Regions from separate parts of the Entomomonas asaccharolytica genome, predicted to be linked through region 1. Evidence: riboswitches for the same ligand, from Rfam matches in the RefSeq annotation. Region 1 holds a riboswitch; the other holds the start of a gene.
The links. Region 1 has a riboswitch for cobalamin ahead of JHT90_RS04285 (energy-coupling factor ABC transporter permease). Riboswitches for the same ligand answer to the same signal wherever they lie in the genome.
Positions count from the first base shown of each region.

Region 2: linked by a shared signal. The riboswitch ahead of JHT90_RS07585 (TonB-dependent receptor plug domain-containing protein) and the one ahead of JHT90_RS04285 (energy-coupling factor ABC transporter permease) in region 1 are both predicted to bind cobalamin.

Region 1 is NZ_CP067393.1:943,621-951,195, reverse strand. It holds gene JHT90_RS04305 (aminotransferase class I/II-fold pyridoxal phosphate-dependent enzyme) at 1-639, opposite strand, end outside; gene JHT90_RS04300 (ATP-binding cassette domain-containing protein) at 651-1,463, opposite strand; gene cbiQ (cobalt ECF transporter T component CbiQ) at 1,481-2,158, opposite strand; gene JHT90_RS04290 (energy-coupling factor ABC transporter substrate-binding protein) at 2,145-2,435, opposite strand; gene JHT90_RS04285 (energy-coupling factor ABC transporter permease) at 2,432-3,163, opposite strand; cobalamin riboswitch at 3,272-3,443, opposite strand; gene JHT90_RS04280 (HNH endonuclease signature motif containing protein) at 3,682-4,650, opposite strand; gene JHT90_RS04275 (cobalt-factor II C(20)-methyltransferase) at 4,699-5,409, opposite strand; gene cbiK (sirohydrochlorin cobaltochelatase) at 5,411-6,193, opposite strand; gene cobA (uroporphyrinogen-III C-methyltransferase) at 6,204-6,968, opposite strand; gene cobK (precorrin-6A reductase) at 6,984-7,575, opposite strand, start outside.
Region 2 is NZ_CP067393.1:1,636,035-1,643,609, reverse strand. It holds gene JHT90_RS07595 (YnbE family lipoprotein) at 17-208, shown strand; gene JHT90_RS07590 (YdbL family protein) at 219-563, shown strand; gene JHT90_RS07585 (TonB-dependent receptor plug domain-containing protein) at 612-2,534, opposite strand; cobalamin riboswitch at 2,645-2,849, opposite strand; gene speA (arginine decarboxylase) at 2,883-4,802, opposite strand; gene JHT90_RS07575 (translation initiation factor Sui1) at 4,836-5,207, opposite strand; gene JHT90_RS07570 (DUF2333 family protein) at 5,212-6,273, opposite strand; gene JHT90_RS07565 (hypothetical protein) at 6,527-6,940, opposite strand; tRNA gene JHT90_RS07560 (tRNA-Leu) at 7,185-7,271, shown strand; gene JHT90_RS07555 (sulfite exporter TauE/SafE family protein) at 7,483-7,575, shown strand, end outside.

The DNA.
Region 1 (7,575 bases):
ACGTGCTATTAAATCACTATTAGCTACTAAATAACCCAGTCGTAAACCTGGGATAGCAAACTTCTTAGTCATAGAATGCAACACTATTACATTAGGGTATTGAATCACTTTATCAATGGCTAATAATGCATTTTCTGCAAAGGCTGCATAGGATTGATCAATTACAAAATACGTTGTTGGATATTGCTTAAATAAGGTAAGTAATTGCTGTTCCGAATAAACTTCACCCGTTGGATTATTAGGGCTACATAACCAACATAATTCTGTTTCAGCAGGAATATCGCTTATATTAAAAACATGTTGTAGTTGGTGTTGGTGTATCTCACAAGCATCCGCATATTCACTAAATACAGGCGATGCAATAGTCGTTTTACTACCAACAAACGCTTGCGCAATAAGGTAAATTGCCTCTGTTGCTCCATTAGTAACAGAAATACAACTATCGGTAATATTAGCCTGCTCTGCTAATAACTTTCTAATAGAAACTGCATCAGGCTCGGGATAACTATAAATAGCCTCAATATGCTGTGCTAGGTATTGTTCTAAACCTGATAAATCCGATTGGTGATAAACATTAGAGCTAAAATTAGCTGTAATTATTGGATACTGATAACCATCATCACCATGCCCATTAATCATTTTTAACTCTCTTATTTAACCACTTCTGTTAAATTACTTTGCTCAAAAAAATCCTGCTCAGTACGATACAATGGCAAACCTTTTTCAGTATGTAAACGTATCAACCATGGCTGTACTAGCCCTGCTTGCTTGATTAAATCACTCTGCAAAAATACCTCTTGCGTAGCACCATGGGTTAATAAGTGGCCTCGATCTAGTACATAAACCTCATCGCATACTTGGTAAATCAAATCAATATCATGGCTAGAAATAACTACTTGTTTGCCTTCTGCTACTACCCTTTGCAAAATCTCAATAATATGTTGTCGCCCCATTGGGTCTAAACCTGCGGTAGGCTCATCCAATAAAATACAAGGCGCATCTAATACCAAAGCACCTGCAATAGCCACCCGCTTCTTCTGTCCAAAGCTTAAATATTGAATAGGTTGATCTGCAAAATGTTGCGCATCTACTAATGCTAAAGCATTATTAACGCGCCTAGTAATTTCATCTTCAGCCACCCCTAAATTGCGTAAACTAAACGCAATATCACTGCGTATATCGGTATAAAAAATCTGCTGATCTGGATCTTGAAAAACAATTGATACATTTTGCCGTAATTGATATAAATCTTGCTTTTTATAACTGATGGGTTTGCCATTCCAACACACTTCACCTGCATTAGGCTTTAAAATACCCAGCAAGATCATAAATAAAGTAGATTTGCCTGAACCATTGGCACCAATCAGCCCTGTTACCTTACCTGATGATAAATTTAAGCTAATATCCTCTAACGCCCAGTCACCTTGCTCATATTTAAAACTAACATTGTTTGTTGATAACATATACTTCTATTCCAACCTTAAAGGTGAAAATCACCCCTAAATAACTTAGTTTCTAGGGCTATAGTCATTTGGCTATAACGGGTTAAAACTCGGCTTAGTAACATGGTTATCAACATACCCAAAGAGCGATAACTGGTTCTAGGTGAGATATAACCAAAACGTAATGTTTGGGCACGCTTGATGGCTGCCACTTCATCTAAAAAGATAAATATAAAGCGATAGGTGAGTAAAATAATTTCCAACAATGCTTTCGGCATATGGATTTTTTTACCAATTTGAATTAACTGGTCAAAGGGAGTAGTTAATACAAATAAATAAGTAATAGCTAAACAAGATAAGCTTCGGAAAAAAGCATTTTGTGCTACCCATAAGGACTCGGCACTTACCCCAATATAAAGTGAACCAATATGAAAGCTGGCTAACAGCTTACTATTACTCCAGTCAAAAGATAATAAAATACCTGCTACACTTACCATTAGAAAAGCAAAAGGAACCATCATCCATTTACAGTATTTACTAAAACTAATCCGTGTAACATAACAAGTGATAGGTGCTAGTACAACTAAAATAATTAATTGTACAAACCATATTGAACACAAAGCCACTAGCAATAAAACAATATAAGCTAACCCTTTAGTTAGCGGATTTATTTCACGCCAGCGGCTTTGATAGGCATAATGATCAATTTCTAACATCAGTCTTTGGCCTTCTACCACGATAAAAGCCTAAAATATAGCAAATTATCCCTGTGCCAATAGAGCCTTGTAAGGTAAATAGTAAACTTTCTACTTCGCCACTAGCAGGCTCAAAGAAAGACTCAAACCATGGTTCATAATCAGGATGGCTTTGAGTAATAGCCTCCTCTGCTTGACCATCTGCACCGCTAAACTCTGCCCCTTTATTAGCAGGCAAAAAGAAAGGGACTAAACACATAATTACCACAATGGTTAATAACAATAGATTCTTTTTCATTGTGTAAAGCCCCCAACTGGTGCAATTTTACGCTCAGTAATAACATTATAAATAATAACTGTTAATAACCCCTCAGCAATAGCAATAGGGATTTGCGTTAAGCAGAAAATACTCATAAATTTAGTAGCAGCAGCCAAAAAACCTAACTGTGGGTCAGGGAAAGCGCCTGCTAACTGAATAGAAGTGACAAAGTAAGTGACAATATCGGCTGTAAAGGCACATAAAAATACCCCTACATCTTTACGAATTTTAAACTTACAGGAGATTCGCCAAATGTAATAACCAACCACAGGCCCAAATACCGCCATTGACATACCGTTAGCGCCTAACGTAGTTAACCCGCCATGAGCTAAAAACAAAGCTTGGAATAACAACACAATACCTGCTAACACAGCCATTACCCAAGGGCCAAACATCACCACCCCTAAGCCAACGCCCGTAGGGTGTGAGCAGCTACCTGTGACAGATGGCATTTTTAAAGAAGACAGTACAAACACAAAAGCAGCACAAAGTGCTAGTAATACTTTTTTATCAGTACTACCCATAGATATTTTCTTTAATTGATAGATGCCCAGAATTAGAAAAGGAATATAAATTGCCCACCAAGTACCAGCCCAAAGTGGGGGTAAAAACCCTTCCATAATATGCATTGCAAAAGCTTGTTGCGGAAATAATATCAGTAAGGCCACCCCGCCAATTACTGATAAACGCTTGAATCTGATATTCATCGTTATAACCTTAATTTGTTAGGTAACAAATATCCCTCGCTTCATGCAAGTAAGGTTATATAGATAAAATAAATTATTTCATAGATATAACCCTTCCCACCGAAGGGGGTATTCTTCTGTAATCAAATAGGTCTTCTGGCTTAGCTTCATCCTCTTCTGTTCCTTCCCGAGTTTCCTCAGTGGTTATAACAGAATCGTCCACCTTACAGCAGCGGGGGCTGCGCAGGAATTACACCTGCTTCCTTAGCATAAATGCTATATTTGACTACAATTTAGGCAAAAGTCTATGCCCTTTTTTCTAGCAGGTAAATGTGAATTTGAGTAAAGATTGATTTAGGTAATGGCTTAGTTAAATTAACTTTAAAGATAATTAATAATCATTTCAAAATAACTCTTATCACTGATCTGATAAAGTCTATACACGTAATCTATCTAAGTACTTATATTTACTTTAGCTCTGCATTAAAGCGATCAAATATAAACATATATCTACTAGTATAAATTAAAGACCTTTAGTTTTAACTTTCTTTTTGCTTTTTAAAAAACTTATCTCTATGATCTTTTAAATAAAAATCTTGTTTATCACTAAAACAACCAACATTTTTTTCTATAATATTCCATTTTTCAAAAATGGCATCTTTTTTGACTATCTCAGAAATCAACATAGTTCCATCTTTCTGAAAACTTATTAAATATCTATCAAATAAGTAATCAATATGAGGAGCTAAAAGTAAACCATTATTACCATCAACTCTTTCCTCTCTGGTACAATCTACCCAGCGTTTAATATGACTAGCTATTAAGTATCTATCTTTTATTTTATCGAAATCATACAATGTATTTGTTACTCGACAAACTTTCTCAATTTTTAATAGGTTTTCAGTAAATTTTAACTGTGCTGTCCTAATATCAACTAGTGCTTTTTTAGTTGTATTAACTGGTATGGCAGAAGTATCTTTTTCAACTATTTCTTGCACTAATAATTTATCTAACTCTAATTTAATATCATTAACTTTATTTTCAATGGACAATTTTTCAAAGAAAAAATTTGCATATTCCTTAGAGATCTCTATCAAATATTGTTGTTTTAACCCAATTGTACTTAGTTCACTTTTATTTTTTTGTTTAACAAAAGGTGAAGGTGATGAGTTAATTTTATTTATTAAATCTATATAATTTTTTAGAAAAATATCTTGTTTGGGATGAAACCAATCTATTCTTAAAGCATGGCCATCCATATTAGCCCAGTTATTAAATGTTGAATACTCTGGGGCAACTCGAGAATAAGATGATTGTATTACAATGCCAATATCTTTGATATGTTGATCTACGCAAGTAAAAACAATATCGCCAACTTGAGCAACATTCATATTCTCATAACCAACGTTTCTTCTACCAGCTTTAGTTAGTTTTGGTGACCATAGAAAACCTTCACTAGTCGCTATATGATAAGTCTCCCCAAGAGCAACAATCCAATACTTTTCCATTATTTACCTATCCAAAAATAATATATAGATAGACATTAAATAACATATTTAGCTTTTACTCCACTGCTTATTCACCAAAATAGTAGTAAAGTAAGGTAGTTTTTCATCGGCTGGAATATCTTTTAAATTACGGTATTGCTTTTCAGAAGTTAGGGAAGCATCAGATACTAATACCGCATAATCTAATAACCCTAATTCTTCAATTAATGCTTTTACATCAGGTAGGCAAGAGGCGGCTTTCATTAGTACTAGGCTTGAATGTTGTTGTAGTGCTTGGGCTAGTATTTCTTTACCTACAGTACAAGACATCACTACTAAGGATTGGGTTTCCATTGCTAACGGGCGTTTTGTTTTGGCGGCAATTAGAGCAAATGAGGTAATACCAGGGATAATTTCTATATCTAAACCATCAGGTAAGCGTTCTAAAATACTTACCCATGTGCTGTAGAGCATGACATCGCCTAAGGATACAAAAGCAACTTTTTTGCCTGCGGTTATATCGCTAACAATTTCATCAGTTACCGCTTGCCATGCTTGTTGTTTTTCCTCTGTGTTATTGCTCATGGGGAAATGGCGTTCTTTAATTTCGGTTTGGCTGCCAATATATTCGCGCACAATAGAAAGCGCCAAGCTATCGCCACCTTTACGGGCAGCAGGGGCATAGACGATATCCATATGAGCTAATAATCTAGCCGCCCTTACAGTAATTAAATCAGATGCACCAGGGCCTGTTCCTATTGCGTATAATTTTCCAGTCATTTTATTGTTTCTCACTTACTGCATCTAATAAATGTTGGGCAAATAATGCTCGGATTTGTTGGTTTTCACCTAAGCCTTGCAGGTAGCACTCTGTTTCAATACCTAACGCTTTAATTTGGCTATTCCAAGAATCTACTTCATCAGATGCCATATCATTAATAGCATGATCGCCAGCCACTATCATAAACGGCATTAAATGTACCTTACGCACCTTATCTCGTTGTAAGCGTTCTAAAATAGTTTCTATTTCAGGATAGCTTTCTACTGCGCCCATCATAAAAGGTAGTTTTTTATCCATAAATAGATGATCGATACAAGCGTAAGCAGCAAAGGTATGATGAGTAGTACCATGTCCCATAAACAGTACTCGCTCATCGGGTTGCAAGTTAGGTGCTTGGGCTCTTAATGCGTCAATAACTGTTTCAAAGTCTTCAAAAGTAGTTAGTAGAGGTTTACCAATTTCCATACGCTGAAACTGATCTTTATATACCATTACTTCACTGGTAATTTTCTCGTACTCTTCACCGTTAATAATATGTAGTGATTGAATAACCACATCAGTATAACCTTGCTCAATTAACCGTTCTAAGGCTTGTTGTGGACTATCCACATACATTTGATCGCGCTCTGCAATTTTTCTACGAATAATATGTGATGTCCAAGAACGGAAAAAGTCACGGTCTGGACATATATCACGCATCGCCTGCTCACAGGCTTCAATATTTTTGATTCGTGTTTCAGGGTAACTAGTCCCAAAACTAACCACTAATAATGCTTTTTTCACAGCTATCACCTTATTCAGCAGGGTCGCTAATAAATTGAGAAAAATCGAGTAAGTTATGTAAGCCTACTACCTCACCAATTACAATTAATGCAGGTGGCTTAACTTTTTGCTCTTTAGCTACTTGTACAATAGTGCTTAAGGTACCTGTTACTATTCGTTGGTTAGCACGGCTAGCCCACATAATAATGCCCACTGGGGTATCAGCACTTTTGCCATATTGCATTAGTTCTTCTGTTATATTCGCTAAATTGGACACACCCATTAAGATCACAATAGTGCCTTGTAACTGTGCTAATGCTTGCCAGTTGATGGGGTCTTTTTCTTTATCTGCCCGTAAGTGGCCTGTTACCACATGGAACGAGGAAGCATAGTCACGATGGGTAACAGGAATACCTGCATAGGTTAAACCACCAATAGCAGAAGTTACCCCAGGCACTACTTCAAAAGGCACTCGTTGCTCAACTAATAGTTGCGCTTCCTCACCACCGCGCCCAAATACATAAGGGTCACCGCTTTTTAGACGAACTACTTTTTTACCTGCTTTCGCATGGTCTGCTAAGATCTGATTAATCTCTTGCTGTGGAATGGGATGATGATCGCTTTCTTTACCCACATTAATTTGTTCACAATGCTCAGGCGCAAAGGTTAATAACTCAGGATTAACTAATCGATCATACACCAGCACATCAGCATGTTTGATACATTCCATACCTTTTACAGTAATTAAGGAAATATCACCCGGTCCTGCTCCTACTAACCACACTTTACCTGCCATTTTATTTACCTTCTATTAACTAAATGCCTTTAATTGGCACTCTAACTCCTCAATCGTTGAAACAAACCGTTGATAGATTTGTTTAGGACGACTAATCACAATACACACAATACCAAGCGCCAAGCAGGGTAATACTTTTTCGGTATAACCACCTTCTGCTCCAGACTCTTTAGTAATCACTACATCAGGTTGATAGAACTGGTACATTGCCGCATTCATTTCGCGAGTAAATGGCCCTTTCATCGCCACAATTTCACCGATCCCTAAACCTAAATCAGCACAGGATTGAATAACCCCCACCGTAGGTAATACCCGAGCAATTAATGTTTTTTCGGGCAATAATTGTTTATATTTAGCTAACTCTTTACTACCCGTGGTTAAAAAAACTTTATTACCTGCTTGTTTAGCGGCCATACAAGCTTCTTCAACCGTTGCCACTTTAATCAGTAATCGGTGTTCCAATAGATCAATTTGAGTTTGTCGCTCATAACGGATTAATGGCAAATTAACTTTGCTAGTTGCTTCCATAATATTTTTGGAAACTTCCGCAGCAAATGGATGGGTAGCATCAATTACTAAATCAACTTGTTCATTAGTAAATAAGTCA
Region 2 (7,575 bases), 690 kb from region 1:
AATTAAAGGGGATATCATGCGAATAGGACTACTCAGCATTTCTATTCTGTTAACTGGTTTTTTAGCAGCTTGTACACCTACCGTTAAAGTGGAAGCGCCTAGTGAGCCTATTAATATTAATTTGAATGTTAAAATTCAACATGAAATTTATATTAAAGTAGATAAAGAACTTGATAATATTCTTAACAGCTCAAGTGGTCTATTCTAAGGAGACTTACATGAATTTACGTAAAGCAATCACCATGTCACTATTAGCAGCCACTTTATCACTACCTGTTGCTGCAATGAACTTAAATGAAGCCATGAGCGCTTTAGGGCAAGCTAAAGCCAGTGGACAAGTAGGTGAAATGGCCAATGGCTATCTTGGTATTGTAAAAAATGAAGGTAACGCAGCTGTCATTACTCAATTGATTAATGATGCACGTAAAAAAGAATACCAAAATTTAGCCAAGAAAAATGGTATTACATTAAATGATGTTGAGGTTATGGCAGGCCAAAAAGCGCAAGAGAAAACACCAGCAGGACAATATATTAATGTTGGTGGTAAATGGCAGAAAAAATAGTAAATATTAGCTAAAAAAAGCGACCTCAATAGGTCGCTTTTTTATTGATTAAAATAATTTAGGTGTCCAAGTTACACCGAGCATTGCTGTAATACCCTCTTCCCTATAACCATAATTTTGTGAGTTATAAGTGTATATATTACGATAATAAGATTTATCTAAAAGATTATCTATTTTTGCATCAAATTTAATTTCAGGCGTTGCTTGCCAACTGCCTCTTATACCCAATAAACCATAACCTGGTATATTTATATTATTGGCTGCATCACCATAACTCGAACTAACAGCTAACCAGCTAGCGCCAATAGCAAAATCACCAAATTGGCGATCTATATCTAAATTAAGTGTACGTCTTGCTCTATTTTGTAATGTCTTGCCTGTCTTTGCATCTCTAGGATCTATAATACTTACTCCAAGCGCACCATTCCAACCTGCTATTTCTTGGTTTAAAGTGGCTTCAAAACCATTAATTCTTGCTTTTTCAACATTATAATTCATACCTGTATAGGTAATAGGATCAGATACATATACGATCATATCGCGAATAGTCGTACGATATATTGAGGCTTCTAAGCGAGTTTTTTCAGCCAATTGACTACGCCACTGAACTTCATAGCTTTTAGATTGTTCTGGTTTTAAATTAGGATTTGCCCCCCACCCTGATGGAGCATATGCATCATTGAATGTTGGTACACGAAACCCTTCTGCATAAGAAAAAATTAACTGATTATCAGGATTAATATGAAAACCTAAACTCGCATTCCATGTGTTTTTACTGCCATATTGTTGGCTTTTATCGTAACGTAAACCTATCTCAGTAAAAACAATATCACCTTGATAATTGTATTGAATAAACCCTGCTCTATTCCAGCGACTAGTTCTTGCATAAGCGTTATTACGATCACTATGTAATTTATCATTTAAATAATCAAGGCCAATTAGTACAGAATTTTTAGTATCTAAATTAAACGTATTTAACCATGTAGCAGAATCACGATAGATATTATAGTCATAACTAGCAAAAATACCTTTATCTAACTTATCCCGACCTTTTATTTTGTCTTCAGCATGGCCTGCTTCTAAACGTGTTGTCCAAAAGTCATTAACATTAAAATTAACATAGGCTGAAGAACTATTGGTTACAAAATCAAAATAAGGTTTTGTTCCTGTAGCAGGCCATCCAGAGCCAAAAGGATTATCATATTCAGTTCTACCTCGTTGATTTAAAGTATTAAAACCTAATTCGAGATCATCCGTTAATTGATGGCTTATGGTAAAACTCAATGATTTATTGCGGTAAGCATCATGATCTTTATCTGAACTAAATGATTTTCTTGTTCTGTCTATTCCTTGTGTCTCATTTAATGCGGTATTTAAACTAAACTTTGTTTGCTTATTACCACCTGAAAGACCTAAACTGCGTTCCCATGTGCTACGGTTACCAGCTGCAACACGTAATCTTGCATTTAATCCATCACCATCTGCACGACGGGTAAAAATTTGAATAACACCACCAATAGCATCGGCACCATAGATTGCAGAACGAGAGCCACGCAACACTTCCACTCGCTCTATTTGATCGATAGCAAGGTATTGTAGTGAAGCACCGCCATTTGTTAATGTGTTAACTCTTTGCCCATCAATCAATACTAGCGTTTGTGCTGTTTTTGTGCCACGTAAGAATACCCCTGTGGTACTCCCCTTGCCTCCTGATTGAGTGATTTGTACACCTGGTACTTTGTTTAATAAATCTACTACCGAAGATGGCTGTAAACGATCAATATCCGTTCTAGTAAATACGGTTATTGCAGCATTGGTTTGTTCTCGTGGTTGAATATCCCTATTAGCTGTCACCACAATGGTATCTAATTTTAAAGCATCAGCGAAAGACTCTTTATTAGTGGTTTCTTGTGCAAATACAGAGCTGGTTGATATCAATAGAATGGATACTGATAGACAAGATAATTTCATATAACCCTCAAAAGTATAATTAGGCTTTTGAGGAGGGTAAAACAGGCAGCATAAACCCTAGCTGCTGGTGGAACCCTCCGCTACACCAGTAGTAAATTGCGTTATACCTATGAAATAAGTAATTTAGGGCGGTCTCCGGGCTTATGATCTGCTTACTCCACCTTCCCATAAAAATTACAGTGGTTATACTAGAGGGCAGTGCTAATTTTTAGCTATCAATTACCGTTGCGGGGGCAGCACAGGATTATAATGAAATCACCTGTTTCCCACTTCCTAACGCAAAATCAGTTGCTTACATTAAAATATAATGTTACAAGTTACAAGCAATATTATTATATTGTTTACTCTTTAGTCAGCTAAATAAGATGAGCGGGTTAATCCTAAACGAAAAGCATCCAAATATTGATTACGCTCAGATGGTGTTAAATGTGCATTTCCCACCTTATCTCGATAGAGATTAATCAGCTTTTCAGGTGACATATGCACATAACGCAACATATCCTCAATGGTATCGTGGGTTTCAATACCTGAATATTGAATACTGCCATCAGCATTTTGATAGATATTTACTGAGTCAGTATCACCAAACAAGTTATGCATATCCCCCAAAATCTCTTGATAAGCACCTACTAAAAAAATGCCAATAAGATATTCTTCACCTTCTGTTATTTCATGTACTGGCATTGTATTTTCAATGCTTTGCTCATCAATATAACGCTGTAATTTGCCATCAGAATCACAGGTTAAATCTTGTAACACTGCACGTCGTAAAGGTTCTTCAGTAAGACGTTGTAGAGGAACAGTAGGCAATATCTGATCAATCGCCCATGTATCAGGTAGACTTTGAAAAACAGAAAAATTACAGATATATTTATCCGCCAATTTATCATTTAATTCATCCATCACAGGACGATGAGATTTTTGGCGTGCTTTTAATTGGTCAGATAAGCGGCGACAAATAGCATAATAACATTGTTCTGCAATGGCCTTTTGCGCCATATTTAATTTACCCACAGAATATTGGGCAGATGCTTCCTCAATTAAATGCACTGCACGCCAATAAGTTTCTGTTACCATTTCAGAATCAGTAGGTAACAACAACTCCATTAACTGTTGAATAATTTCAGGTTGCTCATGTAAATTATCAATGGTGGGTGGTTGATCGTTATGTTTTTCTACATCTGTAACATTAACCACTAATACTGCATGGTGGGCTGTAATCGCTCGACCACTTTCAGACATAATATTAGGATGTGGTAACTTTTGTAGATCACAAAACTCTTTAATCATTGCCACTACACTTGCCGCATAGTCCTCAATGTCATAGTTAATAGAACTGTCATTACGAGAATGTGTACCATCATAATCTACGCCTAAACCACCGCCAATATCTATATAATCGACAGGTAATCCTAAATTACGTAATTCGCCATAATAACGAATAGCCTCTCTAAAACCACGTCGATAATCAGCAAGGTTAGAAATTTGCGATCCCATATGAAAATGCATTAGGCGAATGCCTTGTGCTAATCCTGCGTCAGAAAATCTTTTAACAACGGTTAAAATTTGCGCAGCAGATAAACCAAATTTAGACTTATCTCCCCCTGTATCAGCCCATTTGCTTGAAGCTAAAGAAGATAAACGTACACGTAAACCAATCTGTGGTTCTACTGCTAAGGCTTTAGATTCCTCAATAACAAAAGGTACTTCTGATTCTTTCTCAATCACAATAAAAACATTGTGGCCTAATTTTTTACCCATCAGAGCCAATCGTATAAACTCACGATCTTTATAACCATTACAAACAATAGTGCTGCCCTTCGGAGCTAAAGCTAACACAGCCATTAACTCAGGTTTGGAACCTGCTTCAAGACCAATAGATACATGCTCTGTAGCAATAATATTTGCTACCACAGCTTCTTGTTGATTTACTTTAATAGGATAAACGGCTGTATATTTTCCCGCATAGTCTAACCGAGCTATTTGTTCATCAAATGCACCTGTAAGACAACGTACTCGATCTTGTAAAATATCAGGAAAGCGTAATAATAAAGGAAGCTGTAAGCCAGAATCATTTAATTGATTAATCAGCGAATATAAATTAATTTGGTTGATATTATTTCTTTGCGGATGAACCAACAAATCACCCTGATCATCAATAGAAAAATATCCTGCACCCCAATGCCTAACACCATAAACACTGCGAGTATCAGCTACTGTCCACTCACTACCATCATCTTTACGGGTACGTTTAAAAACTGTTGACATCACTTGCCCTTATTACTTAATTAATTTAGGGTTTTATCCCCCTGATTTTTTGACTTTAAAACCATGTTTAATCAGTTCCTGCATTAATAATTCAACGTGCTCACCTTGAATCTCAATAATGCCTTCTTTTAAAGTGCCACCTGTACCACAACGACGTTTTAAGGCAGTTACTAAATCTTTTAACTCCGCCTCTGCTAAAGGAACACCTGTAATAGTAGTAACAGTTTTACCACCCCTGCCCTTTGTCTCACGACGAATACGAACTACACCATCACCTTCAACCACAGTTTGTTGTTTACATTCACACTGATTAACAGGTTTTCCACAATCAGGGCAGTGACGCCCTGAATCTGTTGAATAAACTAAACCACCTAAATCTGCTAAAGAAGCTAATTTTTTAGCCACGCTTTTAACCCTGTTCTAATAAACGACGCAAATCAATGACTGCTGCATTTGCCCGAGAAATATAACTTGCCATCACCAAAGAGTGATTTGCCCAAAAGCCAAAACCACTACCATTCAGAATAACAGGACTCCAAATAGATTGTTGAGTTGCTTCTAAATCACGAATAATTTGTCTTAAACTCACCAACGCCCCTTTTTTAACTAGAATATCTTGGAAATCAATCTCTACAGCACGTAATAAATGAGACAAAGCCCAAGCTTGTCCGCGTGCTTCATAAAATACATTATCAATCTGTAACCAAGGAGTTTTATCAATCTTTTCCTTAGAGGAAGCATCATCAGTAATATCTTTAGCCATTAAATCAACACTTTGTTGCCCTACACTGGCAGATAAACGTTGTGAAATTGAACCTAATTGAGTTTCCACAAGTCCTAACCAAGCAGCAAGATTATCTGCCCTAGCATAAAACTTACCATTAGAATCATCAGGATTTAACAGTTGTTTCTCATAAGCTGATAAAAAGTTAATACCATTTTGATAGCGTTCTTCAGCCGCTGGAAATAGCCAACGTGTAGGTTCTGTACTAAAATTTTCAAACGCTTTAGATAAATTAATATTTTCAGAAGATTGTGACTGAGAACGAGAAAAAGCCCTTTGCATGGCTAATGTCATATCACGTGTTTGTTTTAAAACACCTATTTCCCAGCTAGGAATATTATCAAGCCATACTCCAGGAGGAAACATATCATTATTTAAGTAACCACCTGGTTTATGAATAACTGTAGAAGCCACTTTTTTTAAGGTTTCTACTGTTGTAAAACCAACTGGCAGACTTTGTGGATCTAACTGCATAGCAATAGCGGCTTGCTGAGCATTATCCTTTACAGAAAACAACTCTGGCTCACTACTCCAATACATACCTATTGTTATACAAACCAGTAAATAAATACCTACTACACCTGCACCAACTCTTATTATCCAGCGTTTAGTGTTAGATTTAGGTCCTGTTGCAGCTCTTTGTTGTGCCGCCACATCTGTTGTGTTCTTCTTTTTAAACCCAAACATAATAGTCATTCAGCCCTGTGTTAAATAGATTTCAATAAATTATAACTATAGACAATACTTGTTGCTATTTTATTTCTAATAATAAAGATATTTTTATTACAGAACATTAAAAATAGCTTAATAATAAAATTTATGGCTGTTTAACGGCTTAATTTCTGTGGTAGCATATTTTTGTATTTTATTTAAAATTATTGTTATTAATTTAATTGCCTATAAAAAAATCCCTTTTCATTTATGAAAGGGGATTTTCTGTTTACTCGTGATTAATAAACGATTGCAAAAATAAATTGACAAAATTAGTTGACTCTATGCCTTCTGGATCATCTCGACTTAATACAGTATTAACTAACTCAATATTTAATTTGCTTTTTGCAAGCTCTTCTATCAAAGGCTCAATACTATAACCAGTATTTTGTACTAATTTGACTAAATCTAATTTGATATGAATATCAGCTTTTATTTCACCACCAAGAGCATATAGTATATCCATCTGATTACAAGTCACCCAACCCATTGATGGTATATGAAATAACTCATAATTAATTAGTTCAATACTAACATCTTTTTCTTTTAATTGCTCTAATAATCTAAGTGCTTCAAGCCCAGTATATTGGTCATTGCTTTTCACATAAGATGCTAAATCAATTTTTATGTGTACTCTTCCCACTTTAATCTCCTATATTATTGAATGGAAATTACAGTTTATTGAAGATAAGATATTAGTTCTTTTTGTTTAAGCAAAATAAATATAAGAAATTATACCAATTGAAGTTAGCAAGCTTATTAGAACATATAAATAAGTAAATCATGCCCAAATTGAAAATCGTTGCCCCATAGTTATAAACGTTGCGGAAAATAATGCGGAAATGGTTTGACATGTGTTAATCCAGAACTTAGAATACGCAACGCCTGCCTCGGTGGCGGAATTGGTAGACGCGGCGGATTCAAAATCCGTTGTTAGCGATAACGTGCGAGTTCGAGTCTCGCTCGAGGCACCAATTATTGACATTAAGACCCCTGTCTCTTATACCCATTTGACGCTGCCGACGATAGGCAGTGTGTAGCACTCGGTTGTTGCCCGACGCTTAAAACAAAAACTCCATAGCTATAGTAGCGTGACTTAAATTTCTAATTTTTTAATATAGGAAAAATTTAATAAACTATAAATTTAACCTTTATCAATAAAAAAATAATAGCAAGGAATAAAAAATGATTGAGCAAATTGGTATCTTACCTATCATAATAATATGGTTAACCATTGTTATTGCTTATATTATTTTTGGTATCACGGGGTTTGGTACA